DNA from 4 places in the Pseudomonas sp. Cab53 genome. Region 2 is predicted to be linked to each of the others. Evidence: predicted binding sites of a transcription regulator. Region 2 holds the regulator's gene; each other region holds the start of a gene.
What was found. Region 2 encodes FliA, which starts transcription of late flagellar genes. Its sites were predicted from a motif close to CTAAAGTTTNNNNNNNNNNNGCCGNTAA; they were not measured.

Region 1: KI241_RS23075 (methyl-accepting chemotaxis protein) is a predicted target of FliA. The motif match lies at 4,654-4,681, and genes of this name have one in related genera.
Region 3: KI241_RS12395 (methyl-accepting chemotaxis protein) is a predicted target of FliA. The motif match lies at 5,219-5,246, and genes of this name have one in related genera.
Region 4: motA (flagellar motor stator protein MotA) is a predicted target of FliA. The motif match lies at 5,709-5,736, and genes of this name have one in related genera.

The regions. Positions count from the first base shown of each region.
Region 1 is NZ_AP021902.1:5,262,803-5,270,435, forward strand. It holds gene KI241_RS23055 (energy-coupling factor ABC transporter permease) at 1-281, opposite strand, end outside; gene KI241_RS23060 (DUF1780 domain-containing protein) at 449-1,075, shown strand; gene KI241_RS23065 (DUF3094 domain-containing protein) at 1,197-1,370, shown strand; gene KI241_RS23070 (NAD(P)/FAD-dependent oxidoreductase) at 1,473-2,774, shown strand; gene KI241_RS23075 (methyl-accepting chemotaxis protein) at 2,920-4,545, opposite strand; tRNA gene KI241_RS23080 (tRNA-Pro) at 4,745-4,821, opposite strand; tRNA gene KI241_RS23085 (tRNA-Lys) at 4,916-4,991, opposite strand; tRNA gene KI241_RS23090 (tRNA-Pro) at 4,997-5,073, opposite strand; tRNA gene KI241_RS23095 (tRNA-Asn) at 5,081-5,156, opposite strand; gene clpB (ATP-dependent chaperone ClpB) at 5,573-7,633, opposite strand, start outside.
Region 2 is NZ_AP021902.1:1,722,915-1,730,547, forward strand. It holds gene flhA (flagellar biosynthesis protein FlhA) at 1-791, shown strand, start outside; gene flhF (flagellar biosynthesis protein FlhF) at 803-2,152, shown strand; gene fleN (flagellar synthesis regulator FleN) at 2,267-3,097, shown strand; gene fliA (RNA polymerase sigma factor FliA) at 3,094-3,837, shown strand; gene KI241_RS07525 (chemotaxis response regulator CheY) at 3,998-4,369, shown strand; gene KI241_RS07530 (protein phosphatase CheZ) at 4,389-5,174, shown strand; gene KI241_RS07535 (chemotaxis protein CheA) at 5,198-7,477, shown strand; gene KI241_RS07540 (chemotaxis response regulator protein-glutamate methylesterase) at 7,526-7,633, shown strand, end outside.
Region 3 is NZ_AP021902.1:2,833,209-2,840,841, reverse strand. It holds gene KI241_RS12420 (DUF6543 domain-containing protein) at 1-502, shown strand, start outside; gene KI241_RS12415 (FecR family protein) at 676-1,683, shown strand; gene KI241_RS12410 (acylase) at 1,825-4,173, opposite strand; gene KI241_RS12405 (fe2+ zn2+ uptake regulation protein) at 4,472-4,852, shown strand; gene KI241_RS12400 (hypothetical protein) at 4,862-5,050, opposite strand; gene KI241_RS12395 (methyl-accepting chemotaxis protein) at 5,307-7,301, shown strand; gene KI241_RS12390 (DUF411 domain-containing protein) at 7,539-7,633, shown strand, end outside.
Region 4 is NZ_AP021902.1:607,104-614,736, reverse strand. It holds gene queG (tRNA epoxyqueuosine(34) reductase QueG) at 1-1,040, shown strand, start outside; gene KI241_RS02600 (trimeric intracellular cation channel family protein) at 1,022-1,636, opposite strand; gene orn (oligoribonuclease) at 1,903-2,445, opposite strand; gene rsgA (small ribosomal subunit biogenesis GTPase RsgA) at 2,553-3,584, shown strand; gene motB (flagellar motor protein MotB) at 3,747-4,787, opposite strand; gene motA (flagellar motor stator protein MotA) at 4,789-5,640, opposite strand; gene KI241_RS02575 (HDOD domain-containing protein) at 5,807-7,345, shown strand; gene KI241_RS02570 (rhodanese-like domain-containing protein) at 7,388-7,633, shown strand, end outside.

The DNA.
Region 1 (7,633 bases), 2.7 Mb from region 2:
GACTGGGCAAAGAGGCCGCCGAGGATTGCCAGCGGCCAGTCCAGCAACAGCGTCACGGCGGTCATGCCGATGAAGTGATACGACACGCCCGTGTCGAAATCCCGGCGCACCAGCCACAGCATGAACAGCGCCAGCACCGTGCCGAACAACAGGTGCTGGCGCCGACTGTCGGTGAACAGCTCCACCCACGGCGCACGCCAAACGGCGCAAGCCAGCACCGGGACATACATCAGCCACCCCACCGCCAGGGTCTGCGGTGAGAGCAGTTCGGCACCGATCATCGCGTTACACCTTTCATGTCCTGTGGCCGGGGCACTGGCGGCACCGGGCTGCGCAGCCGTCCCCTCGCCAGCGTCATTTCCAGTCGGCAGTCTACACCTCCCCAAGGACCGCCATTAATCAACGCAACGCTTTCAGCTTGTCGCAATTGAACGCTAAGCTTGGGCCCATGGATGATTCCGATTATTTACGCCTGCTGACCATTGCGGCCGAGCAGGCCAACGCCTTTCTTTCCAATGCCCGCAAATGGGAGCGTGAGCGTTGGGTTTGCCAACGCCTGCTGCAAGGCCTGAACGTGCCCTATCGCGCCGACGAATTCGCCCCCGCTGGCGAGCCGCCGGACGTGCTGTTTCGCGATGCCAATTTCGAAGTGTTCTTCGTGCTCGACGAGGGCCGGCGCCTCAATGACGAGTGGCGCGACGAGCTGCAACGGCGCCGCAGCGCCTTTTCCCTGAGCCAATTGGTGCGCCGCGAAGCCAAGCCCCGGCGTATCCCCGCCAACGAGTTCCTGCTCAGACTGGCGCCCACCTTGCGCAAGAAAGCCCACAACTACACCGAGCGCGGCATGGACCTGGGCGAGCTGGACATCATTGCCTTCGCCAGCCTCAAGCGCGAAGTGCTGGACCTCAACAGTCATTTTCCGCCGCCCACCGAGTACCTGCGCCAGGGGTGGCGCTCGCTGTCGCTGGTGGGGCCCACGTTTGCCCGGGTGCTGTTCGCCCATCCCGATGCGCCGGATTTCCTGCGGGGCAACCTGGGTCGCAGCATCGTTTTCGACGTCGGAATCAGCCTGTGAGCGCGCACCAGGCAGCCCGTGGCGCACACTCATCTGACGAGCGGCTACGCTGCATTGAATGCCGGATCGCCGGACGCTGTAACGCCAGCCCATTTCGCAACGTCTACCTGACGAGGCCTTTATGACCAGCCGCCTGAACCCAGATGACCAGAAGCATGTCGAAGAGTACCTGCAACTGTCCCAGCACCGAGTCGAGCGCCGGCCTTTCCGGCCGTGGATGCTCCTGGTGGTGGTATTGGCCGTGACCATCGGCCTGGGCCTGTTGAGCCGCTTGATCAGTTACCTGACGCTATGAGCAGGTGTCGTGCCTCATTTCAAGGAACAGTGTTTGTGAGGCACGACACCACACTCGCGAGGGTAACGGCACCGATTTCCTTTAGCCTTGCGAGATATCCCCATGACTCATCGTATTGTCATTGTTGGCGGCGGCGCCGGCGGTCTGGAGTTGGCTACCCGTCTGGGTAAGACTCTGGGCAAGCGCGGCACCGCCAGTGTGATGCTGGTCGACGCCAACCTGACCCACATCTGGAAACCCCTGCTGCACGAAGTGGCCGCCGGCTCCCTGAACTCCTCCGAAGACGAACTCAACTACGTCGCCCAAGCCAAATGGAACCACTTCGAGTTCCAATTGGGGCGCATGAGCGGACTGGATCGTGAGCAGAAGAAGATCCAACTGGCAGCCACCTACGACGAGGCGGGCGTGGAGTTGTTGCCGGCCCGGGAGCTGGGCTACGACACCCTGGTGATCGCCGTCGGCAGCACCACCAACGATTTCGGCACCGAAGGCGCAGCGCAGCACTGTCTGTTCCTCGACACCCGCAAGCAGGCCGAGCGCTTCCACCAACAACTGCTCAATCACTACCTGCGCGCCCACGCCGCCGACCAGGCCGATGCAGCGCAGCGTATCAGCGTCGCCATCGTCGGCGCCGGTGCCACCGGTGTCGAACTGGCGGCCGAGCTGCACAACGCCGCCCATGAGCTGGCGGCCTACGGCCTGGACCGGATCAAGCCGGAAAACATGCACATCACCCTGATCGAAGCCGGGCCACGGGTCTTGCCAGCCCTGCCCGAACGTATCGGCGGCCCGGTGCACAAGACCCTGGAGAAACTCGGGGTGAATGTGATGACCAATGCCGCCGTCAGCCAGGTGACCGCCGACAGTCTGATCACCGGCGACGGCAAGGTGATCGATGCGAGCCTGAAGGTGTGGGCCGCCGGGATCCGCGCACCGGCTTTTCTCAAGGACATCGATGGCCTGGAGACCAACCGGATCAACCAGCTGCAAGTGCTGCCGACCCTGCAGACCACCCGCGACGAGAACATCTTTGCCTTCGGCGACTGCGCCGCCTGCCCTCAACCGGGCAGCGACCGCAACGTGCCGCCCCGCGCCCAGGCGGCGCACCAGCAGGCATCGCTGTTGGCAAAATCGCTGAAGTTGAAAATCGAAGGCAAGCCGCTGCCCCATTACAAATACACCGACTACGGCTCGCTGATCTCGCTGTCGCGGTTCTCGGCGGTGGGTAATCTGATGGGCAACCTCACCGGCAGCGTGATGCTCGAGGGTTGGCTGGCGCGGATGTTCTACGTGTCGCTGTACCGCATGCACCAGATGGCGCTGTATGGCACGTTCCGCACGGCGATGCTGATGCTGGGCAGCAAGATCGGCCGCGGAACCGAGCCACGGCTCAAGTTGCACTGAAGAGAGTCGTTGCTTGAAACACCGCCTTCGCGAGCAAGCCCGCTCCCACAGGAGATCGAGTACCTGATGTGTACGCGGTCAACTGTGGGAGCGGGCTTGCTCGCGAAGACGGCAGTGCAATCGATGCTGATCTACAGCCCTGCACTCAAACCTGAAACCGCTGCACCATCGTGCGCAACGAATTGGCCAACTGCGACAGTTCATGGCTGGACGCACTGGTCTGGTCCGCCCCCGTGGCCGAACGTACGGACAGGTCCCGGATATTCACCAGGTTGCGATCAACCTCACGGGCCACTTGCGCCTGCTCCTCGGCGGCGCTGGCGATGACCAGGTTGCGTTCGTGGATTTCGCTGACCGACGTCGTGATGGTCTGTAGCGCTTCTCCCGCGCGCTCCGCCATCGCCAGGGTGCTGGCGGCGCGACTGGAGCTGGCCTGCATGGAACCCAGCGCCTGGCTGGCACCGCTGCGCATGCCCTGGACCATCTGCTCGATTTCCTGGGTCGATTGCTGCGTGCGATACGCCAGCGCCCGGACCTCGTCGGCCACCACCGCAAAACCGCGACCGCTTTCCCCAGCCCGGGCCGCCTCGATGGCCGCGTTGAGGGCCAGCAGGTTGGTCTGCTCGGCAATGGCCCGGATCACATCCAGCACCTTGCCGATATCCTGCGACTGGTTGGCCAAGGACTGCACCAGGTCACCCGTGACCTGCACATCGCTGGCGAGGGCGCCAATGGCGTCCACCGTGTCACTGACCCGCTGCTGTCCGAGGGAAGCCGACTCACTGGACTGACGCGTGGCATCGGAGGTGGACACGGCGTTGCGGGCAACCTCCTCCACGGCGGTGGTCATTTCGGTGACCGCGGTGGCCGCCTGTTCGATTTCGTTGTTCTGCTGTTGCAGGCTCTGGGTGCTGTCGAGGGTCACCGCGTTCAGCTCATCGGCGGCGGTGGCCAATTGCGTCGCCGAACCGCTGATGCTCTGCAGCGTTTCACGCAGGTTCAACTGCATGGTCGCCAACGCCTTGAGCAAGCGGCTCACTTCGTCGTTGCCGTGGGTCTCGATGGGCCGGGTCAGGTCACCTTGGGCGACATGCTCCGCCGCGCTCAGCGCCTCGCCCAGGGGTTTGACGATACTGCGGGTGAGCAACATCGCCAGGATCACCGTGGCCAGGGCCGCGAGCACGATGAACAGGCTGACGATCATGCGGGAGTTGGCGTAGTGCTCCTGGGATTTCTGGCTCTCGAGGGACACCTGCTGGGAGAACAACTGCGCCAGGTCGTTGAGCTGTTTGCCGGAACCGTCCACCACGGTCTTCATGTCCACCAGCAACAACTTGATCAGGTCCTCGCGCCGACCCTGCTCCGCCAGGGTAAAGGACTGGGCGATACCGGCGCGGTAAGCGGCGAAGGTCTGCTTGAACTGGTCATAGAGCGCCTTGCCTTCAGGGGTGACGACGAGCTTGTCATACGTGGCGATTTTTTCGCTCAGTTCCTTGTCACGGGTGTCCATTTGCCCGCGATACACCGAAATGTTCTTCGGGTCTTCGTCCAGCGCCATGCGCAAGGAAATCGTGCGGATGCGCAGCATCAGTTCGCGAATCTCGTCACCACCGCGAATGCTGGGCAACCACTGGGTTTCCACCGCGACTTCGCTGTCACGGATGCTCGACATCTGGCCCAGCGCAAACACCCCGAGCAACGCCACCAGCAAGGCGATCAAGGCAAACCCCAAGGCGGCGCGGGGGGCAATATTCAGCTGACGAAGAAACATAACGGGGTGCCTTTTTTGTTATTGGCCTGAAATGGGGCGATCAGTCCAAGCCCCGGTTGGTGGGCAATGGGCCCGACGCTTTCGCGAGCAGGCTCGCTCCCACAGGCGTTATCGGCAGGTTGTATGACAACTTGACACCCCGGGCCTTTTTCGCAGGCAAAAAAAATCCCCGTACCTTTCGATACGGGGATTTTCAATATGGTCGGGGTAAGGGGATTCGAACTCCTGACATCCTGCTCCCAAAGCAGGCGCGCTACCGGACTGCGCTATACCCCGGTAAAAAAAAGGCGACCTCAACAAGTCGCCTTCCTCGATCAGTGCTTTTGGCCTCTGATCTTAAGATTCGATTCCAGCGAACTGGTCTCAAAAATGGTGGGTCGTGTGGGATTCGAACCTACGACCAATTGGTTAAAAGCCAACTGCTCTACCAACTGAGCTAACGACCCAAATATGGTCGGGGTAAGGGGATTCGAACTCCTGACATCCTGCTCCCAAAGCAGGCGCGCTACCGGACTGCGCTATACCCCGATTGAAATGGCTCCGTGACCAGGACTCGAACCTGGGACCCAATGATTAACAGTCATTTGCTCTACCGACTGAGCTATCACGGAACTGATATTTCAAGTTACAACGTTGAAGCTAGCTTCAACCTCTTCGACCCTGTTCGCATCGCTGCGTTCGTGTGTCTGAGGCGCGCTATTCTACAATCTTCAAAACCTCTGTCAACCCCTTAAATTGCTTTCAAGACAATGATTTGCAACTTATTTCGGATTCTTTCTCAGGGAGAAGTAACCCTTGGGGTGACGTACTGCGGGGCGCACTTTACAAGCCTTTTCCTTTGAGTTCAACGACCTGATGAAAAAAATGGTGCTTGGAAGCGAGCCATCCCATCAATCAGGAAAAACAACCCCAGCCGTGGCGAGGGAGCTTGCTCCCACTGGGTCGCGTAGCGGCCCCTCAAAAAGCGAGGAGTGCCTCGCACTCCAGCGGGAGCAAGCTCCCTCGCCACAAAGCCCAGATAATCGCCTCAATTGAAGACGATTTCGTCGTTCTGCACTGTACCGGTCACAGTTTCACCTGGCATGAAGCGGCCGGACAGGATCAACTGCGCCAACGGGTTTTCGATCCAGCGCTGGATCGCACGCTTGAGTGGCCGTGCGCCATAGACCGGGTCGTAACCCACCGCAATCAACTTGTCCAAGGCCTCGTCGCTCAATTGCAACTTCAACTCCCGCTCGGTGAGGCGGCTGCGCAGGCGACCCAGCTGGATCTCGGTGATGCCGGCGATCTGGTCACGGGCCAACGGCTCGAAAATCACCACCTCGTCGACCCGGTTGATGAACTCCGGCCGGAAGTGGGTGGAAATCGCATCCATCACTGCCGCACGTTGTGCCTCGCGGTCACCTACCAATTCCTGGATCTGCGCCGAGCCCAGGTTGGAGGTCATCACGATCACGGTGTTACGGAAGTCCACCGTGCGCCCGTGGCTGTCGGTCAGGCGCCCATCCTCCAGCACTTGCAAAAGGATGTTGAACACATCCGGATGCGCCTTCTCGACCTCGTCCAACAGGATCACCGAGTAAGGCTTGCGCCGTACCGCTTCGGTCAGGTAACCACCTTCCTCATAGCCGACGTATCCCGGTGGGGCACCGATCAGCCGCGCCACGGAATGTTTCTCCATGAACTCGGACATATCGATGCGCACCATCGCCTCTTCGGTGTCGAAGAGAAACTCGGCCAGCGCCTTGCACAGCTCGGTTTTACCGACACCGGTCGGGCCGAGGAACATGAACGAACCACTCGGCCGGTTCGGGTCCGACAACCCGGCACGGGACCGACGCACGGCGTTGGCCACCGCCACCACCGCCTCTTCCTGGCCGATCACACGCTGGTGCAACAGGCTTTCCATCTTCAGCAGCTTGTCGCGCTCGCCTTCGAGCATTTTCGACACCGGGATACCGGTCCACTTGGACACCACTTCGGCGATTTCTTCCTCAGTGACCTTGCTGCGCAGCAACTGGTTTTCGCTCTTGCCGTGCTGGTCGACCATCTGCAGGCTGCGCTCCAGGTCCGGGATCACCCCGTACTGCAGCTCGGCCATGCGGTTAAGGTCGCCCTTGCGGCGGGCCGCCTCCAGTTCCTGGCGGGATTGCTCGATCTTCTGCTGGATCTGCGCCGAACCCTGGACTTCGGCTTTCTCCGAGTTCCAGATTTCCTCGAGATCGGAATACTCGCGCTCATGGCGAACGATTTCGTCCTGCAACCTTTCCAGCCGCTTCTTCGCCGCTTCGTCGCTTTCTTTCTTCAGGGCCTGGGATTCGACCTTGAGTTGAATCAGGCGCCGCTCCAGGCGATCCAGCACTTCGGGCTTGGAATCGATTTCCATGCGGATGCGGCTGGCCGCCTCGTCGATCAGGTCGATGGCCTTGTCCGGCAATTGACGGTCGGTGATGTAGCGGTGGCTGAGCTTGGCCGCCGCGATGATCGCGCCATCGGTGATCGCCACCTTGTGGTGAACCTCGTACCGCTCCTTGAGGCCACGCAGGATGGCGATGGTGTCTTCTTCGCTCGGCTCCTCCACCAGCACTTTCTGGAAACGCCGTTCGAGGGCCGCGTCCTTCTCTATGTATTGGCGGTATTCATTGAGCGTGGTCGCGCCGACGCAGTGCAGCTCGCCACGGGCCAGTGCCGGCTTGAGCATGTTGCCCGCATCCATCGAGCCCTCGCCCTTGCCGGCGCCGACCATGGTGTGCAACTCGTCGATGAACAGGATGATCTGGCCTTCCTGTTTGGACAGTTCATTGAGCAGCGCCTTGAGTCGCTCTTCAAACTCGCCACGGTATTTGGCGCCGGCGATCAGCGCCCCCATGTCCAAGGACAGCAGACGCTTGCCCTTGAGGCCATCGGGCACTTCGCCATTGATGATGCGCTGGGCCAGGCCCTCGGCGATGGCGGTCTTGCCCACGCCGGGCTCACCGATCAGCACCGGGTTGTTCTTGGTGCGGCGTTGCAGCACCTGCACGGTGCGGCGGATTTCGTCGTCGCGACCGATCACCGGGTCGAGCTTGCCTTCCTCGGCGCGCTTGGT
Region 2 (7,633 bases):
TGGCGATCAATCCGGGACAGGTCTACGGTTCGCTCAACGGCATCACCGCCAAAGATCCGGCTTTCGGCCTGGAAGCGGTGTGGATCGAAATCAGCCAGCGGGCGCAAGCGCAGTCTCTCGGCTATACCGTGGTGGACGCCAGCACCGTGGTTGCCACCCACTTGAACCAGATTCTGTACAAGCACTCCAGCGAGCTGATCGGTCACGAAGAAGTCCAGCAATTGCTGCAAGTGCTGGCCAAGGGCTCGCCGAAGCTGGCCGAAGAGTTGGTGCCGGGGGTGGTTTCGCTGTCGCAACTGCTCAAGATCCTGCAGGCGCTCCTGGCCGAGCAAGTGCCAGTGCGCGACATTCGCAGCATCGCCGAAGCCATCGCCAATAACGCTTCCAAGAGTCAAGATACCGCCGCGATGGTGGCGGCGGTGCGGGTCGGTGTATCCCGCGCAATCGTCCAAAGCATTGTAGGTACTGAGTCCGAGCTGCCTGTGATCACCTTGGAGCCAAGGTTGGAACAGATATTGCTCAATAGTTTGCAGAAGGCAGGACAAGGTTCGGAAGAGGGTGTTCTGCTGGAGCCAAGCATGGCCGAGAAGCTGCAGCGTTCGTTGATCGAAGCAGCCCAGCGGCAAGAGATGCAAGGGCAACCGGTGATCCTGCTGGTGGCCGGTCCGATTCGCGCGATGCTCTCGCGGTTCGGGCGCCTCGCGGTCCCGGGGCTGCATGTGCTGGCTTACCAGGAAATACCGGACAACAAGCAAGTGACCATCGTTGCGACAGTAGGGCCCAACGGCTGAGGTAGTGGTTTATGCAAGTGAAGCGTTTTTTCGCCGCCGATATGCGTCAGGCCATGAAGCTGGTTCGTGACGAGCTGGGCGCCGAAGCAGCCATCATCGGTAATCGCCGGATCGCCGGCGGTGTCGAGCTGACAGCGGCTCTGGACTACAAATTGTCGGCGCTGGCCCCGCGTGTTCCGAACATGGAACTCGAGGACGAGCTGCGCAAGACCCAATCGCGCATCGCCAGTGCCCAGGCCGAACTGAGCCTGCGCAGCAGCGAAGGCGAGGCCGCGCCAGGCACCAATCGTCAATTGTTCGCCGGTCAGCCACTGACCGCCGGCCTGCCGCTGACTGCCGCTGAACCGCTGATCGAGCCTACCCAGGCCGAGCCGCGTCGGCCGGCGCCAGCGCCCGCCGCGCCAGCCCGTGGGGTCGACCCGCGTGCCCTGGACTCGATGCGCTTTGAACTCAACAGCCTGCGCGAACTGATGGAAGTCCAGCTCGGCTCCCTGGCCTGGAACCAGTTGCAAGGCAGCCGTCCGGCCCAGGCCAACCTGTGGCGTCGCCTGCAACGCATCGGTCTGTCCGGTCCGTTGTCCCGCGACCTGCTGGCACTGATCAATGGGATCGAAGAGCCTCGCCAGGCTTGGCGCATGCTGTTGGCACACCTGGCGCGTATGATCGCCACGCCGGACGTCGAGCCACTGGAAGAGGGCGGGGTGATTGCCATGGTCGGTCCTGCCGGCATGGGCAAGACCACCACCCTGGCCAAGCTCGCCGCCCGTTATGTACTCAAGTACGGTGCCCAGAGCATTGCGCTGGTGAGCATGGACAGCTTCCGCATCGGAGCCCAGGAGCAACTCAAGACCCTGGGCCGTATCCTCAATGTGTCGGTGACCCACGTGGACCCGGGCCAGTCCCTGGCCCAGGCGCTGGAGCCTTTGCTGCGCAAGCGCGTCGTGCTGATCGATACCGCCGGCCTGCAAGCCAGCGATCCGGCCCTGCGCCTGCAGCTCGAGAGCCTGGCCGGGCGCGGTATCAAGTCAAAAAATTATCTCGTGTTGGCAACCACCAGCCAGAAACAGGTTCTAACCGCCGCATACCACAGCTACAAGCGCTGCGGGCTGGCCGGCTGCATCCTGACTAAGCTGGACGAAACGGCAAGCCTGGGCGAGGTGTTGAGCCTGGCGATCGGTCATGAACTGCCGGTGGCCTACCTGACCGACGGGCCGCGGATCCCGGATGATCTGCATCTGCCGCGCCGTCATCAACTGGTCAGTCGTGCCGTGAGTGTGCAAATGCAGGAAGAACCCAGCGAAGAAGCCATGGCTGACATGTTCGCTGATATCTACCACAGCCCATCCAAACAGGTCGGCTGAGGTTATCATGAGTATTTTTTGTACCTACATCGATGGTCTGCCATGCATTGTTCCGTGTGAACGCGCAGCCAGTAATGTGGCCTCCGTCTAAGTAAGACAAGGTAAAGAACGAACATGGGCAGCATGCATCCCGTACAGGTGATCGCGGTGACCGGCGGCAAAGGTGGCGTCGGGAAGACTAACGTGTCAGTGAACTTGTCCCTGGCTCTGGCAGAGCTTGGCCGACGGGTCATGCTGCTGGACGCCGACCTGGGCCTGGCGAACGTCGACGTGTTGCTGGGGCTAACCCCAAAGCGCACGCTGGCGGACGTGATCGAAGGCCGCTGTGAACTGCGCGACGTACTGTTGCAAGGGCCTGGCGGGATTCGCATCGTGCCGGCCGCCTCCGGCACCCAGAGCATGGTTCACCTGACCCCGGCCCAGCACGCGGGCCTGATCCAGGCGTTCAGCGACATCGGCGACAACCTCGATGTGCTGGTAATCGACACCGCGGCCGGCATCGGTGACTCGGTCGTCAGTTTCGTGCGGGCCGCCCAGGAAGTGCTGCTGGTGGTCTGCGATGAACCGACTTCCATCACCGACGCCTATGCCCTGATCAAGCTGCTGAACCGCGACTACGGCATGAACCGCTTCCGCGTCCTGGCCAACATGGCGCAGAGCCCGCAGGAGGGACGCAATCTGTTCGCCAAGCTGACCAAGGTCACGGATCGCTTCCTGGATGTCGCCCTACAATACGTCGGCGCCGTGCCCTACGACGAAAGTGTCCGCAAGGCCGTCCAGAAGCAACGTGCCGTCTATGAAGCTTTTCCACGTTCCAAATGTGCGCTGGCGTTCAAGGCAATCGCCCAGAAGGTCGATAGCTGGCCGCTGCCGGCCAACCCGCGCGGGCATCTGGAATTTTTCGTCGAGCGTCTCGTGCAACAAACAGCAGGGCCCGTGCTATGACAGCCAGCAGTTACAACCACCTCTACAAGAAATCGGCACGGGACGCCCAGTACGAGTTGATCGAGCGTTACGCGCCCCTGGTCAAGCGTATCGCCTATCACTTGCTGGCGCGGCTGCCGGCCAGTGTCCAGGTCGAGGACCTGATCCAGGCCGGCATGATCGGCCTGCTCGAAGTGTCGAACAAATACGACGCGAGCAAGGGCGCCAGTTTCGAGACCTACGCCGGTATCCGTATCCGCGGCGCGATGCTCGATGAGGTCCGCAAGGGCGATTGGGCACCGCGTTCGGTGCACCGCAACACCCGCATGGTGAGCGATGCGATCCGTGCGATTGAAGCTAAAACCGGGCGTGACGCTAAAGATCACGAGGTTGCGGCCGAACTCCAGTTGAGTCTCGATGATTATTACGGGATTTTGAACGATACCTTGGGCAGCCGCCTGTTCAGTTTCGACGACCTGTTGCAGGACGGCGAGCATGAAGGGCTGCACGAGGATGGCGCGAGTGCTCACATGGAGCCATCGCGTGACCTGGAAGATGAACGCTTCCAGAGCGCGCTGGCCGAAGCGATTGCCAATTTGCCGGAGCGTGAGCGACTGGTCTTGGCGCTGTACTACGACGAAGAGCTGAACCTCAAGGAAATCGGTGAGGTCCTGGGGGTCAGCGAATCGCGGGTCAGCCAGTTACACAGCCAGTGCGCAGCCCGTTTGCGGGGGCGTTTGGGGGAATGGCGAGCGCGCTGATACGCAGTGCGGGGGCGCTGCGAACGAGGCTGGCAGGTACTGCACGGTCTCACCCGTTGTGCTGCGCGCTGTTGTCGAGCGTTGTGCCGGATTGATTGAAATGGCGCGTTCAGGTGCTGGACGCGTTTAAGACTGCTTGGAGGTCGAATTGGACAAGAACATGAAAATCCTCATCGTTGATGACTTCTCAACGATGCGGCGGATCATTAAAAACCTGTTGCGTGACCTTGGGTTCACCAACACGGCCGAAGCAGATGACGGGACCACTGCGCTCCCGATGTTGCACAGTGGCAACTTCGATTTTCTGGTCACCGACTGGAACATGCCCGGCATGACCGGCATCGACCTGCTGCGCCAGGTGCGCGCTGATGAAAAACTCAAGCACCTTCCCGTGCTGATGGTCACCGCCGAAGCCAAGCGCGAGCAGATCATCGAAGCGGCCCAGGCCGGTGTGAACGGCTACGTGGTCAAACCCTTCACGGCCCAGGCGTTGAAAGAGAAGATCGAAAAAATCTTCGAACGCATCGGCTAACGGCGCCCCGGGGGGAGCTATGGATAACGAATCTTCAATGGGCGATTTCGAATCGACCCTGAAAAAACATGCCCGTGAACTGGTCGAAAGCCTCGAAAAAGGCCGTTTTGGCGATGCGGTTCAAATGATCCATGAGCTCAACCAGACCCGTGACCGTGGTCTGTATCTGGAAGTGGGCAAGCTCACGCGTGAATTGCACAGCGCGATTGTCAATTTCCAGATCGACCCGCGCATGCCGCAGGCCGAGGAAGTCTCGCAGATCACCGACGCCACCGAGCGCCTGGGGTATGTGGTCAAGCTGACCGAAGCGGCGGCCAACCGCACCATGGATTTGGTGGAGAGCGCCACGCCGCTGGTCAATGGCCTGAGCGAGGAAGCCCAGGCCTTGAGCACCGACTGGGGTCGGTTCATGCGTCGCGAGGTGGGGGCCGAGGAGTTTCGCGAGTTGGCCCGCCGGGTCGACGGTTTCCTGACGCGCAGCAGCAGCGAAAACCGCGCCGTCGCCAGCAACCTCAACGACATCTTGTTGGCCCAGGACTATCAGGACCTGACCGGCCAGGTGATCAAGCGCGTGACCCAACTGGTTACCGAAGTGGAAAGCAATTTGCTCAAGCTGGTGTTGATGGCCAGCCAAGTCGACCGCTTTGCGGGCATCGAACACGACCGTGAAGCGATGCTTGCTGAAAAAGATCCACAAAAACATCTCTCTCAGGGTGAAGGTCCGCAAATTCATGCCGATAAAAGAGAAGACGTTGTGTCCGGTCAGGACGATGTGGACGATTTGCTGTCCAGCCTTGGATTTTAGCCTGTTTTAGGAGCACCCCATTAATGAGCTTCGGCGCCGATGAAGAGATCCTTCAGGATTTCCTGGTTGAGGCTGGCGAGATTCTTGAGCAACTGTCCGAGCAATTGGTCGAGCTGGAAAGCCGGCCGGATGATGCGGATCTGCTCAACGCAATTTTTCGCGGTTTCCACACTGTAAAAGGAGGCGCCGGCTTCCTCCAGCTCAACGAGCTGGTGGAGTGCTGTCACATTGCCGAAAACGTGTTCGACATCCTGCGCAAGGGTGAGCGTCGCGTTGATTCGGAGCTGATGGACGTGGTGCTTGAAGCGCTGGATGCGGTCAACAGCATGTTCAGCGAAGTGCGCGAGCGCTCGCCGATTACCCCTGCCACGCCTGAGCTGCTCGCTGCGCTGTCGCGCCTGGCCGAGCCTCAGTCGGCGGATGAAACCGCTGCCGTGGCCGAGCCGGTCATTGAAGAACCGGCCGTCGAGGAACCCGTCGCCGAGGAATCGGGCGACATCACCGATAACGAATTCGAACAACTGCTGGACTCCCTGAGCGCCGCCAAGGCCCAGGCCGAGGCGCCGGCGGCTCCGGCTGCCGCACCGGCGGGCGATGCCGCTGCCAGCGATGAAATCACCGACGCCGAGTTCGAGTCGTTGCTCGACCAGTTGCATGGCAAGGGCCAGTTCGCCGTCGATGCCGTCGCGCCTGCGGCGGCCCCGGCCGCCCCGAAAGCGGCGGGCGACAACTCGGACATCACCGACGACGAATTCGAAGCCTTGCTCGATCAGTTGCATGGCAAGGGTACCTTTGCCGTCGACGCCCTGGATTCGGCCATCGCTTCGGCGCCAAGCCCGGCGCAACCTGCCGCCGCTGCGGCCGGCAGCGACCTGATCAGCGACCACGAATTCGAGTCGCTGCTGGACGAGTTGCACGGCAAAGGCAAATTCACCGAAGTCGGCACGGCTTCCGCTACGGGGGCTGGCGCTGCGACGGCTGCACCGGTGGCCAAGGCCGCGCCGAAACCGGCTGCCAAGGCGCCGGAGCCAAAGGCCGAGACACCTGCGCCCGCGGCCAAGCCAGCCGCTGCGGCCGCGCCAGCACCGGCTCGTGCCGCGTCGGCGCCGCCAGCGGAAAAACCAGCCAGCGAAGCCGAGACCACCGTTCGGGTCGACACCGCACGCCTGGACGAGATCATGAACATGGTCGGCGAACTGGTGCTGGTGCGTAACCGCCTGGTGCGCCTGGGCCTCAACAGCCAGGACGAAGCCATGTCCAAGGCCGTGTCGAACCTCGACGTGGTCACGGCCGACCTGCAGACCGCGGTCATGAAGACCCGGATGCAGCCGATCAAGAAAGTCTTCGGGCGCTTCCCGCGCCTGGTTCGCGACCTGGCGCGACAGCTCAAGAAAGAAATCAACCTGGAACTGGTGGGTGAAGAAACCGACCTCGACAAGAACCTTGTCGAGGCCCTGGCCGACCCGCTGGTTCACTTGGTGCGCAACGCGGTCGACCACGGTATCGAGTCGCCGCAGGAGCGAGAAGAAGCGGGCAAGGTCCGCAGTGGCAGGGTGATCCTGGCCGCCGAGCAGGAGGGCGACCACATCCTGTTGTCGATCTCCGACGACGGCAAGGGCATGGACCCGAACGTGTTGCGCTCCATCGCGGTGAAACGCGGCGTGATGGACAAGGATGCCGCCGACCGCCTCAGCGACACCGAGTGCTACAACCTGATCTTTGCCCCGGGCTTCTCCACCAAGACCGAGATCTCCGACGTGTCGGGCCGTGGCGTGGGCATGGACGTGGTGAAAACCAAGATTTCCCAGCTCAACGGTTCGATCAATATCTACTCGACCAAGGGCCAGGGCTCGAAGATCGTCATCAAGGTCCCGTTGACCCTGGCGATCATGCCGACCCTGATGGTGATGCTGGGCAACCAGGCGTTCGCCTTCCCGCTGGTGAACGTCAACGAAATCTTCCACCTCGACCTGTCGCGCACCAACGTGGTGGACGGCCAGGAAGTGGTGATCGTACGGGACAAGGCATTGCCGCTGTTCTACCTCAAGCGCTGGCTGGTCAGTTCGGCGGCGCACGAGGAGCAGGGCGAAGGCCACGTGGTGATCCTTTCGGTGGGCACCCAGCGGATCGGCTTCGTCGTCGATCAGTTGGTGGGCCAGGAAGAAGTGGTCATCAAGCCGTTGGGCAAGATGCTCCAGGGCACCCCGGGCATGTCCGGCGCCACCATCACCGGCGACGGCCGTATCGCACTGATTCTCGATGTGCCCAGCATGCTCAAGCGCTACGCCGCCCGGCGTATTTGATTCTGGAGGAGGGCGGTCCATGGCCGCGCCTCGTCTAACGGAGTGTTTATGGTAGTTAAAGTCCTGGTGGTGGACGATTCGGGTTTTTTTCGCCGCCGCGTCTCGGAAATTCTTTCGGCTGATACGAGTATCCAGGTTGTCGGTACGGCAACCAAC
Region 3 (7,633 bases), 1.1 Mb from region 2:
CACCCAGTTGTTCTTCGACCCGGGGCTCGATGGCTACAAAGCACTCGTCCCGCAGACGTTCAATGTCGACGCCCATGCCCAGGCGGCCACACTCATCCACGAAATTTCCCATCAACTGCACGACACGCTCGACATCATCTACCTGGACGCGCCACTGCCCTTCCTCGACCTGATATCCAGGAGCACGCACCTGGGACGGATGGCCTATAACCAGCAGGAAGAACTGCAGCGCCACGGACTTTCGCTGAGCACGCCACGCAGCAAGCTGTTCCGGGAATGGGACAGCGCCGCCAAGGAGCTCAGGAGCCTGGAGTTCTTTCCTCGCCACCAGGATACGGTCAAGGCCATCCTGGAAATGACCGGGGCAGCGAGCCTGGATCAAGCCCGTGATGCCTTCCTGGACCCGCATCTGCCGAAAAAACGCATCGACGTCATCCTGCGCAACGCCGACTCCATGACGTTGCTGGTCTGCGAGCTGGGCAGGCAGCTCGATGCGGCATGATTGACAAAGGCGTTGGCGAGCGGCGTTGATCTTTTTTTCACGACGCGTGTGCGAAGGTAGGCCTTTGTTCGCGTCTTTGGGTAAAAACCGGCTCATTTGATGTTCAAACGCCATGACGGCAGTTCTCGGCAGCGCCTGCCGAAGGTTAGAATGCGGCAAACCAGGAAGAGTCAATGACCGAACCTACACTCTCGGAAGCCGAATACGACGCCATTACCGATGCAGCCGCCCATTGGTGCATGCGCTTGCATGCCAGCGACTGCACCGATGCCGAGCGACGGGCCTTCAAGCAATGGCACGATGCCGATCCCCTGCATGCGTTCGAATATGAGGCCATGCTGGAGATCTGGGCAACGGCCGATCACCTGCCCCGCGTCGAGCCGCCCGCCACCCTCGCATCCCCGGCGCCCCGGCCTCGGTCCCGCTGGAGCCGGCTGGCCGTTGCGGCGGCAGTGCTGGCCGTCGGCTTGCCCCTGGCGGCGTTCACGGGTTGGCACCTCGGCTGGGTCGCCAATTCCTATGAACACTTCGAGGCCGGCGCAAGCGTGCGCCATATCACCTTGAGCGACGGCAGCCAGGTGGAGCTCAACCTGGGCAGCGAGCTGGTATTTGCCAATTACAAGCATGAGCGTCGGGTGACGCTGGAAAAGGGCGAGGCATTTTTCGATGTCAGCCATGACAAGCAGCACCCCTTTGTCGTCCGCGCAGGCCAGGGCCAGGTGCGCGTGACAGGCACTCGCTTCAATGTCTGGATGTACCAGGATCAGGTGCGGGTCACGCTGGTGGAAGGTTCCGTGTGGGTGACCAGCAACCAGGCGCTCGCCAGCACCGGTTCGCAGCTGACCCCAGGCATGCAGGCCAGCTACAAGGCCGGCGACTACCAGCCGCAGGTGCGTGACATTGGCGCCGATGACAGCTCACTGGCGTGGCGCAACGGCAAGCTGGTGCTGGACAACCTCGCCCTCAGCGAGGCACTGCCGCTGATCAATCGCTATCTCGCCCGCCCGGTCATGTTGGCCGACAACAGCACCGGCTCCCTGCGTATCGGCGGGATCTACAGCCTCAATGAAGTGCAGAACCTGGTGCCTTCCCTGCCCAAGGTCCTGCCGGTCTACCTGACCCAGAACAAGGATGGCAACCCGGTCCTCAACGCCATAGGGCAACGGCCAGCTCCACACTGAATGATTCCCCGGCGGGAGTGAGCCTGCTCGCGAAGAGTTGAGCCCAGCCAACATCAATGTCGCCTGGACTGCCGCTTTCGCGAGCAAGCTCGCTCCCACAGGGGGTCCCGGCCGGCCCCATCTCTCCTGTAGGACTGAGGCCTAGTGCGTTGCCAGCCGGCCTCTTTCATCGCGCTCACGAATGATCACGGCCTGGTAATCCGGGTCGGCCTTGATTTGCTCTTCGGTGAACGGCAACACACTCCATTGCTTCTGCGAAAACGCCCGGGTCTGGTCGGTTGAGTAAGGCGACGCCGGGTCGCTGGACAACGAGAACGCCAACAACCCCTGGGCCTGTGGCCCCTTGTCGTCGAAGGTCACCACTTGCAGGTAGCTGGTGCCGCCGACCACTTCGCGCTTGCCGTTCGCCGCCGGTACGCTCTGGATGGCGTTGTAGATCCCCAGTTCCCCTGGCCCGCCGTGGATCGGTGTCTGCCGGTCACCGCTGCTGGCGACTTGAATGTCTTGCCATTGACGGTCCTTAGACCATTGCGCAGCCTCCACTGCCGCCACCGAGGCCAGCATGGCCTCGCGCACGGCCTTGAGCACCGCCGGTCGCTCGATCGCCAGGCCGCGCGGGGTGTGTTGCGGGTCTTTTGGATCGAACGCGACCCGCCACGATTCAGGCAGCGCCTGCACGCGTTCCATGATGTGCTGGAAGTGCACGAAACCCAGCCCACTGTGCAGGCCCGCCGTGCGATCCCAGGCCTTGAGGCTGGCACAGGCCTCGGCGATTGCCGCGGCGTCTTTGCCGGCCTCGGCGGCGCATGCGCCAAGCAAGTCCGGCACGACCTGGTCAGCCAGGTAGACCCGATCGTCCATGACCATGCGTTGCAGATCTTCCACCTTCACCGCTCCGTCCTTGGCGAGCGAGCCCAGCCGATCCAGGGCAAACCGTGAACGCAAGCCCAGCGGCTGGCCGTGCTGGCTGATCAGCGGCGAATAGCCGGTCAGTGGCTGCGCCGGATTGACCATCCAGGCCGAATCGTTGGAGTTCTGCACGTAGTCGCGTCGCAGCAACTGCGGCAACTGGTCGGCGGCATAGATGCCCTGTTGCGCGGCGTTGGGATCCACATCCCAGGCACATTCACTGCGCGAACCGTCCAGCACGATCAGTTGCAGCCCGGCCCGGGGGTCGCTGCAGCGTGCCAGCTTGGCAGCGTTGACGTTCGGCACCACCGACAGGTTCATGTAGAGGCTCTGCCCCTGGTCGTCCACCGCCAGGGTGTTGACCCAAGGGATACCCTGGATGCGATGCACGGAGCCCTGCAAGTCCTTGAGCGAGACCGCCTGGTTCATGGCGTGCCACTGCTCCAGCACTCGGTCGTTGTCCAGGTTCGCGTCCCGCAGGCTGAAAGCGAAGCGGTTATCCCAGTCGAGCTTGCCTGGCCACTGGACGATTGGCCCGAACTGCGAGCCATAGACTACGCGGGACACCGCTTTGACCTGCCCGTCAGGTTGCTTGACGTCCACCGTGACCGCTTGTTGGCTCATTGGCACCGACTGGCCGTCGATCAGGTAGCGGGTCGGGTCCTTCGGGTCGAGTTGCAGGCGGTACAGAGTGAAATGCTTGGAGGTGTCGACAGTGTGGGTCCAGGCCAGGTGCTGGCTGAACCCGATGTTGATCACTGGCAGACCCGGCAGGGCCGCGCCCATGACATCCAGCTTGCCGGGAATGGTCAGGTGCATCTGGTAGAAGCGCATGCCGCCCACCCAGGGAAAGTGCGGGTTGGCCAGCAACATCCCGCGACCGTTGAACGAACGCTCGCTGCCGATGGCCAGCGCATTGCTGCCGCGCTCCAGGGCGAACCGTTGCTGCCGGGTCGCGGCGTCTGCAAAACCGTTGGCGGCAGCGCCATTGAGTGCGCTCGCCTGGGGTGGCTGCGCTCCGGCCAGGGCTTCGGCGAACTGGCCAACGCCGCCTTCCACCAACAGGCGCCGGGTCAGCTTGACCAGGTCCAGCGCCGTGATCGGCCGAACCCATTCGCTGGCGCACTCCACGGGCAGGCCTTTGGCCTTGCGCTCGGCCAGCGCCCGGTTGTAACCCGCCACGTAGCCTTCGATCCGTTGCTGGAGCGGTGGTGTCTGGGCCTGCCAGAAGCCGGACACCGCCTGCGGCGTGTTGAGCCAGTTGAAAAACACATCGCTGACACGGTTTTCCCGCTGCTCCACCGTCAGTTGCTCGGGCCCGAAGTAGCGCGAGCGCTGGCCATTGACCGTGACGATCTCGTTCGCCAACAGGCAGAGATTGTCCTGGGCGTACGCATAGCCGATGCCGTAACCCAGGCCGCGCTCATCCTGGGCACGAATATGCGGCACGCCAAAACGGGTGCGGCGGATCTCGGCGCTGGCCTGCGCCAGGTCGTCTTGCGCCACGACCACGGGGCTAAGCCCCAGGGCTACGCCCATAAAAGCGCCCGCGAGGGCCATCCTCGATAACTGCCCGGACATTCTCACGTTCACTCCAGGTGAAGACTTCAGAAAACCAGGACGGCTACCGACGCTCGTGACAACCGGCTGCGGTTCGCCCTGGAACATCCACACACCGCCCGTTCGAACGGAATGTGCCTCCCCTGGAAACGAACCGGATGAAAAAAAATTAATCGCCTGGAGGGCGTTCTATCACGGGGTTTGACGAAGCAAGGGCAAATTTTTCACATACCGCCCTTCATGATTGCCCGCCCTCGTTCGTCCTATTACAGGAGAGTATCCGTGACCTTTTCTGAACAGGCTGGTAAGGAGTTTCTGCATGCGTAACGCGCAACTGCCCATGGAGGGCAAGCCACGACCGACCGGCGTTTCGCTGGCCGTCCCCCACACCGTCTTCGCCAGGCCCGCCGAGCGCGGCGGCAATGAACACATCCGGCGCCTGCTCAAGAGCTTCGGACTGAGGACCAGCCTGATTCGCCTCAAGGTCATCGACGCGCTGCTCAAGGCGGCCGAGGACAATCACGGCCTGGGCGTGCGGGGTGTACACAGCCAGTTGCTGGGGCTGGACATTCCGTTGTCCTTTCTCAGTGTTCGCGAGGTGTTGAAGCGCCTGTGCAGCGAGGGGGTCATCGTCCTCAACCCCGACAAGAGCTACTGCCTGCACCCCAAGGCCATGGCCGTGATCGAGGCCGGTGAGTGACGCCTGGGGTCAGGGCTTGACCTTGCGCCGCATCACACCGTTGATCACCACCACGATGACCGCCACGGCAATGGCGATGTATTGAAACAGCTGCTCGCTGATCATGCCTTTGCCCTGCATCCAGGACAGGCCCAGCATGATCGCCAGGACCACGAGGACGATCAGAATCGAGTACTTCAAGCGTTGTGAATGAGTCATTGCCAATTTCCTGAATGTTACCGTTCTGTAGCCCGGGGCCTGCCGGGGTGACACCGGATCGAGCGATGACGGGCAGCGCACGGGAGGCCCATGGTACAGGCCAACCCGCCTGTTCGCCTACGGGCGATCACTTGCTGCCAGGGCCCACGACACCGCCGATGCGCGGCATTCAAGCTTGGGCGAGGCGCGCCGATACAAGTTGGTACGTTCATCCCAACTGTTCTTGAAAGACGCCTCCGTGCAAGGAACCACCCCCATGCCCGCATTCCGAACGATTCAGGCTCGCTACACGCTGTTCCTGGTTCTATTCATCCTGGTGCTGTCGATCCTGACGGTCGTGGGCATCAGTTACCTGGTCGCGCCCAAACTGCGCCATACCGAAGAACAGGTGGTCCTCAACCGGATTGGCGAAGTCGCCCAGCAGATCCAGGGCGAATTGAACAAGGTGCAGGCCCAGCAGCGCAGCATCACCCAGACCATTCCACTGCTCGACAGCGACGCCATCGACAAAGTGCTGCCAGGGCTGGTGGACCAGTACGGCGAGCTGAAAGTGTTTGGCGGCGGGATCTGGCCGCTGCCGAACCAGCGCGCCGAGGGGCGCAGCAAGTTCAGTACGTTCTGGCACCGCGATGCCTCCGGCAAGCTGGTGGTCAATACCTTCTGGAACAGTGACGCCGCGCCGAACTACTACGAGCAACCCTGGCACAAGGGCGGTATGGCCACCCCGGCGGGCAAGTGCGCCTGGGCCGCGGCCTACAAGGACGACGCCAGCGCCGAGCCACGCACCAACTGCGCCATGGCCATCCAGAAAAACGGCGTGCCCTATGGCGTGTCGACCATCGACGTGACCCTGGGCTTCTTCAACGAGCTGGTGGCGCGCAAGGAAGCCGACCTGAGCGCCGAGATGCTGATCGTCGAAGGCGACGGCAAAATCATCAGCAACAGTTCGCGCATCAACGGGCCGATCGTCCTGAAGAACATCAGCGAACTGGCCGCCAGCTCGCCCTTCGCCGCCCAGGTCCAGGCCGGCCTGGCCCACCGTGACCAGCCGCTGCAACGGATCGAGTTCGACAACAACGGCGTGGCCAGCACCTTTTTCATGCGCCCCATCGAAGGCTCGCCGTGGTTCCTGGCGACCGCATTGCCGACCCGCCTGATCACCGCTCAGCGCGACGATGTGTTGAACACGCTGAGCCTGCTGCAAATCCCGATGGTGATCCTGCTGGTGCTGATGCAGTTGTACGCGATCCGTCAACTGACCAACCGCATGAAGATCCTCAAGGGCAACATCGACGCCTTGTCCACGGGCGATGCCGACCTGACCCGACGCATCACCATTCGCGCCGAAGATGAACTGGGCGCTATCGGGCATTCGGTCAACGGCTTCATCGCCTACCTGCAGAACATGATTGGCGAAGTCACCCAGGCCACCGGCGCCATGGCCTCCAGCCTTGAGAACCTGCAACGGACCTCGGCCCACACCAGCGAGATCCTGATGCGCCATGCCTCGGAAACCGACCAGACCGTGACCGCCATTACCGAGATGAGCTCCACGGCCGAAAGCGTGGCGCAGAACGCCGCCGAGACCGCCGCGTTCACCCAGCGCGCCAACGAGCACGCCGATCGCTCTCGCGTGGTGGTCGGTGAGGCGTCCAACAGCGTCGTGGCGCTGATCGACGAAGTGTCCAGCGCGACCCGCAAGGTCGAAAGCATGCAGCAGGATGCCCAGCGCATCACCGAGATCCTCGGCGTGATCGGCGCCATTGCCGGGCAGACCAACCTGCTGGCCCTCAACGCCGCCATCGAGGCCGCACGGGCCGGCGAGCAGGGTCGCGGCTTTGCCGTGGTGGCCGACGAGGTCCGCGCCCTCGCCGCCCGTACCCAGGCCAGCACCTCGGAGATCAACGAAATGCTGACTCGGCTGACCCAGGGCGTAAGCTCTTCGGTGCAGGCGATGGAAAACACCCAGGCCAGTTGTCAGTCGGCCGCCGATGCGACTTCCCGAGTTAACTCGGGCCTGGACGAAATGGCCGGTTCCGTCAGCCAGATCAACAGCCTGAGCACCCAGATCGCCACCGCCGCCGAACAGCAAAGCGCGGTGACTGAGGAGATCAACCGCAGCATGGTGCAGATCCGCCACATGGTGGAGGAACTGGTGGAAAGCGGCCTGGCCAGTGAAAACAACACCCGACAACTGCTGGACGCCAACAGCCGGGTGAATGCGATCATGGGTCGATTCAAGGTGCGCTAACGGCTACGGCCATAACCTCCGTGGGAGCCGAGCTTTCGCGATAGCGGTATGTCAGTCGACAATCATGTTGGCTGGCCTGCCGTTATCGCGAGCAAGCTCGGCTCCCACAGGGTATGGCTGACGCCCCCATCCTCAGTCCCACCTGACAATTCTGTCATCTGCGCCTCAGCCCCCTGTCAGCTCTGCCTCGCTACTCTGCTATCCTGCCGCCCAATCGTTCGACATGAGAGCCCCTCCATGGCCAAGCCCCTGCACCTGCTCGCCCTGAGCGCCTTGTTCCTGACCACCCTGGCCCAGGCCGCCGAACCGGTCACCATCGACGTGCACCGCGA
Region 4 (7,633 bases), 1.1 Mb from region 2:
CCATCAAGGAGTGGGGCCGCGAGCTGGGCTTCCAGCAGGTCGGCATCAGCGGCCTGGACCTCGCCGAGCATGAACGGCACCTGCAACGCTGGCTCGAAGCGGGCTACCACGGCGAAATGGACTACATGGGCGCCCATGGCAGCAAGCGCTCGCACCCCGAAGAGCTGGTGCCCGGCACCCTGCGGGTGGTGTCCCTGCGTATGGACTACCTGCCGGGCGACACCCAGATGGCGCAAATGCTCGGCCAACCGGAAAAAGCCTACGTCTCGCGTTATGCATTGGGCCGCGATTACCACAAATTGATCCGCAAGCGCGTGCAACAACTGGCCGAAAAAATCCAGGCCGTCATCGGCCCCTTCGGTTATCGCGCCTTCGTCGACAGCGCTCCGGTCCTGGAGAAAGCCATCGCCGAACAGGCCGGGCTTGGCTGGATCGGTAAAAACACCCTGGTACTGAACCGCAAGGCCGGCAGTTACTTCTTCCTGAGCGAGCTGTTCGTCGACCTGCCGCTGCCGACAGATCCACCCCATGCCAGCGAGCATTGTGGAAAATGCACCGCCTGCCTGGACATTTGTCCGACGAACGCCTTCGTCGGGCCCTACGTGCTGGATGCCCGTCGCTGCATTTCCTACCTGACCATCGAGCTCAAAAGCGCCATTCCGGAGGCATTGCGACCGTTGATCGGCAACCGAGTGTTCGGTTGCGACGACTGCCAGATCGTCTGCCCCTGGAACCGCTTCGCCCGCCCCTCTGGCGAGAGCGACTTCAAGCCTCGCCATAACCTCGACAACGCCGGCCTGGCCGAGCTGTTCCTGTGGGACGAGCAAACGTTCCTCAGCAGCACCGAAGGCTCGCCGCTGCGGCGGGCCGGCTACGAACGCTGGCTGCGCAACCTGGCGGTCGGCCTGGGCAACGCCCCCTCAACCATCCCGGTGTTGCAGGCGCTGGAAGCGCGGCGCGACTACCCCTCGGAATTGGTGCGCGAACATGTCGAATGGGCGCTGCGCCAGCATGCGCAACGTCAGACCTCGTCGTTATAGACGAACTTGGGCATTTCCCAGTGAAAGCGGATCGCCAGGAGCCGCAGCAGGAAACCGCCGAACAAGGTGATGAGGATCGCCTGTTCGCTCGGCAATTGCAGGTAGACACAGAGCAGGTAGCACCACGCCGCGGCAAACGAGACGCTGGCGTACAACTCGCGGCGGAAGATCAGTGGAATATCGTTGCAGAAGATGTCCCGCAGGATGCCGCCAAACACCCCGGTGATCACCCCGCTGACCGAGGCCACCAGCATGCCGTGGCCCATTTCCAGGGCCGTCATGCAGCCGATCAGGGTGAACGCCACCAGACCCAGGGCGTCGAGCACCAGGAACAACGAGCGCAGATGGCGCATCCAGCGCGCCAGGAAAACCGTCAGCATCGCCGCCGCGGTGGTCAGCACCAGGTACTCCGGGTGTTTGACCCAGGTGAGCGGGTAATGCCCGAGCAACACGTCACGCACCGAGCCGCCACCCAGCGCGGTGACGCAGGCAATCAGCACCACGCCAAACCAGTCCATGCCGCGACGCCCGGCAGACAGGGCGCCGGTCATGGCTTCGGCGGTGATGGCGATCAGGTAAAGCATCAACAACATGATGGCGGTCCTTGCAGGAGGGCGCGCAGTCTAGCCATTTCGGACAGGCACCAAAAGAGGGCAGCTCCGACATCCCCAACACGGAACCCGTGGCGAGGGGATTTATCCCCGTTGGGCTGCGCAGCAGCCCCTGATACGCCTGACCAAGCGACCTGACACACGGGGTATCAGGTTTTTGGGGCTGCTACGCAGCCCAACGGGGATAAATCCCCTCGCCACAAGAGCGGAGCAAGCTCCCTCGCCACAACAGCAATCTCGCTGGGTGCCGGTCAGAACTTGATGAAATGCTTGCGGTAATGCTGCAACTCGGCGATGGACTCGCGGATGTCGTCCAGGGCCAGGTGGCTGCCGCCTTTCTGGAAACTGTCACGCACGTGTGGCGCCCAGCGAGCCGCCAGTTCCTTGAGGGTGGAGACGTCCAGGTTGCGGTAATGGAAGTAGCTTTCCAGGGATTTCATGTGGGTATAAAGGAAGCGGCGGTCCTGGCAGATGCTGTTGCCGCAGATCGGCGACTTGCCTTTCGGCACCCACTGCTCCAGGAAGGCGATGGTCTGGGCCTCGGCCTCGGCCATGCTGATCTTGCTGTCGCGCACTCGCTGGGTCAGGCCCGAGCCGCCGTGCTGGCGGGTATTCCATTCGTCCATGCCGGCGAGGATTTCGTCGCTGTGATGGATCGCAATCACCGGGCCTTCGGCCAGGGTGTTGAGGTCGCTGTCGGTGACGATGGTGGCCATTTCGATGATGACGTCGGTGTCAGGGTTCAGACCGGTCATTTCCAGGTCGATCCAGATCAGGTTCTGCGGATTTTGCATGGGGGGCTCCTCGGCGTAGCCCAGCAGTTTAGCCTAGGCCGGCCCTCGGGCGTGCTAAACTCGCGGCCGTTTTACCTAATCGCTGCATTTCTTCATACGGAACACCCATGGCCAAACGCCAACTCAATCGTCGTCAGAACTGGCGCATCGAAAAGATCCAGGGCGAACGCGCCGCCCGCGCCGCCAAGCGCGAATCCAGCGCTGTCGAGGCCCTGGAGGGTGGCGACCTGGGCCCTGAACAGACCGGCCTGGTGATCGCGCACTTCGGTGTGCAGGTCGAGGTCGAGGCCCGCGAAGGCGAGTTGGCCGGCCAGGTGTTCCGCTGCCATCTGCGGGCCAACCTGCCGGCACTGGTCACCGGCGACCAGGTGGTCTGGCGCGCCGGCAACCAGGGCATCGGCGTGATCGTGGCGCAATTGCCGCGCCACACCGAGCTGTGCCGTCCGGACAGCCGCGGCCAGCTCAAGCCGGTGGCGGCCAACGTCGACATGATCGTCATCGTGTTCGCCCCGTTGCCCGAGCCCCATGCCAACCTGATCGACCGTTACCTGGTGGCCGCCGAACATGCCGGCATCCGCCCGTTGTTGCTGCTCAACAAGTTCGACCTGATCGACGCGCACAACGCCCCGGCGCTGAACGCCCTGCTGTCGGTCTATCGGGACCTGGGCTATCCGGTGCTGGAAGTCTCGGCCCACCACGGCAACGGCATGGAGCAGTTGCAACGGCAACTGGACGGGCGCATCAGTGTGTTCGTCGGCCAGTCCGGGGTCGGCAAGTCGTCTCTGGTCAACAGCCTGCTGCCAGAGGTCGAGACCCGGGTCGGGCCGCTTTCCGAACTGTCCGGCCAGGGCACCCATACCACCACCACCGCGCGGTTGTTCCACTTCCCCGGCGGCGGTGAACTGATCGACTCGCCGGGCATCCGCGAATTCGGCCTGGGCCACGTCAGCCGGGCCGATGTGGAAGCCGGTTTCATCGAGTTCAACGAGTTGATCGGTACCTGCCGCTTCCGCGACTGCAAGCACGACCGCGAACCCGGTTGCGCCCTGCTCAAGGCCCTGGAAGAAGGCCGCGTGCACCAACAACGGATGAACAGCTACCGCTCGATCATCGCCAGCTTGCCGGACAGCAGTTACTGACTGTAGGAATACACAATTTCCGTGGCGAGGGAGCTTGCTCCCGCTTGAGCGCGAAGCGCTCACCAAAAGGACTGCTTTGCAGCCCGGCGGGAGCAAGCTCCCTCGCCACGGGAATTGCGAAAGATAAAAAAAAGCCGACAGTCATGTCGGCTTTTTCATGGGTCACTGCCCAGGCGTTGCGGGCGGTTTGGGCGCCGCATCGTCAAACAGGTTCAACCGTTCGCGCAGTTCGTGGGCCGGCACCGGTTGCTGGTCCGCCGGCAACGCGTTCGGGTCCACCGCCGCGCCTGACGGCGTTGCCGGGGCTTCACCGGGGGCGCCCTGACCCTGGACAGGGTCTGGCGCCGGGTCGTTGGTTTGCGAACCTTCGATGGCTTTTTGAGCCTTCTTGGTCAGCACCACGATGTCGATACGCCGGTTGATCGGGTTGAACGGGTCCTTGCGGTCGAACAATGCCGAGGAGGCATAACCGACCACCCGCGCCACCTGCTCATCCGGATAACTGCCAGCCACCAGGGCGCGACGTGCGGCGTTGGCGCGGTTGGCAGAGAGCTCCCAGTTACCGTAGTCACCCTTGCCGACGTACGGCTTGGCGTCGGTATGGCCGCTGATGCTGATCTTGTTCGGCACCGCCTTGATGGTGTCGGCCATGGCCAGCAGGATGTCCTCGAAATAAGGCTTCAGGCGCGCGCTGCCGGAGTCGAACATCGGCCGGTTCTCGGCATCCGTGATCTGGATGCGCAAGCCGTTCGGCGTGATCTCGAACAGGATCTGGTCCTTGAACTTCTGCAATTGCGGGTTCTCGTCGACCTTGTTCTGCAACTCCTGCAGCAGCAATTCCAGGCGCTCGCGCTCGACCTGCTCGGCCATGCCCTCGACCTGATCGGTGTCCACCGTCACCTTGTCGGGCTGTGGCTGGGACTTGACTTCAGGGTTGAGGGTATTGTCCGGCGCCAGGGTCGGCGAACCACCCAGGTCGATGATGTAGGGCGTGCCACTTTCGGAGAAGCCGATTGGGTCCTTGAAGTAACCGGCGATGGCGATTTTCTGCTCCGGGGTGGCCGTGGACAGCAGCCACAGCACCAGGAAGAACGCCATCATCGCCGTCGCGAAGTCGGCGAAGGCGATTTTCCAGGCACCCCCGTGGTGTCCAGCGGCGATGCGCTTGACACGCTTGATGATGATCGGCTGGTTATTTTCCATATCAGCGACCGCGAACTGCTTGTTCCAGCTCGGCGAAGCTTGGACGGTGCGCCGGGTACAGGACCTTGCGGCCGAACTCCACCGCCAGCGACGGCGGCATGCCCGAGGCAGACGCTACCAGGGAGGCCTTGATGGCCTCGTAGACGTTCAGTTCTTCCTTGGCGTCATGGGCCAGGGAATGGGCCAGGGGGCCGAAGAAGCCATACGCCGCCAGGATACCGAAGAAGGTCCCCACCAGCGCCGCACCCACGTGCAAGCCGATGGACGCCTGGTCGCCTTCGCCCAGGGACGCCATGGTCACCACGATCCCCAGTACCGCCGCAACGATACCGAAGCCGGGCATGCCATCAGCGATGCCGGTGACCGCGTGGGATGGGTGTTCCAGGTCTTCCTTCAGGTTGTAGAGCTCCATGTCGAACAGCCCTTCGAGCTCATGGGGCGCCATGTTGCCCGAGGACATGATCCGCAGGTAATCGCAGATGAACGCCGTCATGCGGGCGTCCTTGAGCACGGCTGGGTACTTGGCGAAGATCGGGCTGGCGGCGGCGTCTTCGATATCGCCTTCGATCGCCATCATGCCTTCGCGGCGGCTTTTGTTGAGGATCTCGTACACCAGCCCCAGCACCTCGATGTAGAAGGTATGGGTGAAGCGCGAGCTGAACATGGTCAAGGATTTCTTGATCACGTGCATGGTCATATAGCCAGGGTTGGCCTGCAGGAAAGCGCCAAAGGCCGCACCGCCGATGATCATCACCTCGAAGGGCTGGATCAGGGCGGCAATCTTGCCATGGGAGAGCACGTATCCGCCGAGCACGCTCGCGAACACGACAATGATGCCGATAATTTTAGCCATAGATAGAAAGTACTTATTTAAGTCGGGTTCAAGGTCATATTCGGAAGCTGAAAAATCTCTTCTTCTACTTATCGGCAAAACTGCGCCAGACTATAGCCAGTTCCGGCGAAAAGCCAATTTGCCCCGTTCCGGGCGTAGATAATTCATGGGATGATCGCGTCCAACCATGGCTAATGTATCGAACGTCCCGACTCCAAGACCGTCCACCCTCGAAGGCTGGGTAAAGCTGCTCCAGGGTGTCCACCTGCCGGTGCCCCAGGCCAGCCACGACCTGGTCTGCAAGGCGCTTGCCGACAGCCGCCGCTCGTTGCGCGACATCGCCGAGCTGATGCAGGAAAGCCCAGCCCTGGCCCTGAGCGTCATCCGCGAAGCCAACCATCACACCCATGGCAGCCTCGCCGAACCGGCGGAAAACCTTGAAGTCGCCCTCAACCGCCTCGGCCTCAAGCGCACCGAGCAATTGCTCGCGCGCCTGCCTTCGCTGCCCGAGCAGCAGATCCCCGTGACCCTGCGCCAACTGCAACTGATCAGCCAGCACGCCACGCAACAGGCCAACGGTTTTTTCTCCAGCCGCCTGGCGCGGTTGTGGCAGGACATCCACTGGGGCAGCCTGCTGTTCCTCTCGCCGCTCTGGCCCCTGGCCCTGACGCACCCGCGGCTGCTCGGGGAGTGGGAGCTGCGGGTCATCCATAAAGGCCAGTCGGCCAGCCAGGTCGAGCACGAACTGTTCGGCGTCGGCCTGCTGGAGATCTGCCTGGGCGTGGTCGAAGCCTGGCGCCTGCCGATCTGGGTGGTGCAAGGCTACCGCTTGCTGCTCAACGAACGGCGCGAATTGGTGAAAGTGCTGCGTATCGCTCGGGACAGCGAGCACCCGTTGCGCCAGCAGAATCGCCTGGACGATGACCCGACCCTGCGGCGCTGGCTCAATCAGCCGGCCAACACCGTGCTGCTGGCCAACGGCCTGGCCCTTTCCGCGCACCAGGCCTGGGACGCCCCCCACATCGCCCGCTGGCAATACCTCACCAGTTTGTATCTGCAAATTTCAATGGACGATGTCCAGCAGCAACTGCACCAACAAGCCGCCAACAGCGCCCGGCAACACGCCATGCCAGACCTCTGGCACCCGGCCGAGGCCCTGATCTGGCCCTGGGGCAGTCGCCGCGTCCAGCCCGGCCAACGGTCGACGCCCCCGCCCAGCGCCCCGGACCTGAGCCAGTGGCGCAAGCAATGCTCGGCCCTGCTGGTGGAACCGAGCCCGTTCAGCAACGCCATGCACCTGACCAGTTCGGCTCGCGATGTGCTGGTGGCCTGCGGCATGCGCCGGGTGATGATCCTGATGGCCGACCGCAGCCAGACCAGCGTGCGCGTGCACCAAACCGCCGGCCTGGCGAAAGAGGTCGCGGCGATGAGTTTCCCCATCGCACAGAGCAAGGTCTTGCAGCGGTTGCTGGCCCAACAGGCCCAGGTACGCCTGAACCCGGACAACAATGCCCAGTTCTCCGCGTTACTGCCGCCGGGCCTGCGCGCCCTGTTCAAGGGCGAGCACCTGCTGCTGCGCTCACTGACCTGCAACGGCCGGGTGATCATGCTCGTCGTCGTGGACCAGGGCGGCGGCCCTTTCTCGGACGTCACCGTGCAGGCCTTCGGCAAAACCGTGCAATGCATCGAAAGGGCCCTGCACACCTTTACCAACCGGGGCCGTTGAACTTGCTACAATCCTTTCCCTTTGCGCCCCTGGAGACCTCACATGCCTGACTTCTCTGGCTTGCCGCTGGTGATCGAGCCGAGCGAGCTGCTGCCGCGCCTCGACGCCCGCGAACTGATCCTGGTGGACCTGACCAGCGCCGCCCGCTACAGCACCGGGCACATTCCCGGCGCCCGCTTCGTCGACCCCAAGCGCACGCAACTGGGCCAGCCACCGGCGCCGGGCCTGTTGCCGGCAAAAGCCGACCTGGAGGCCCTGTTCGGCGAACTCGGGCACCACCCGGACGCG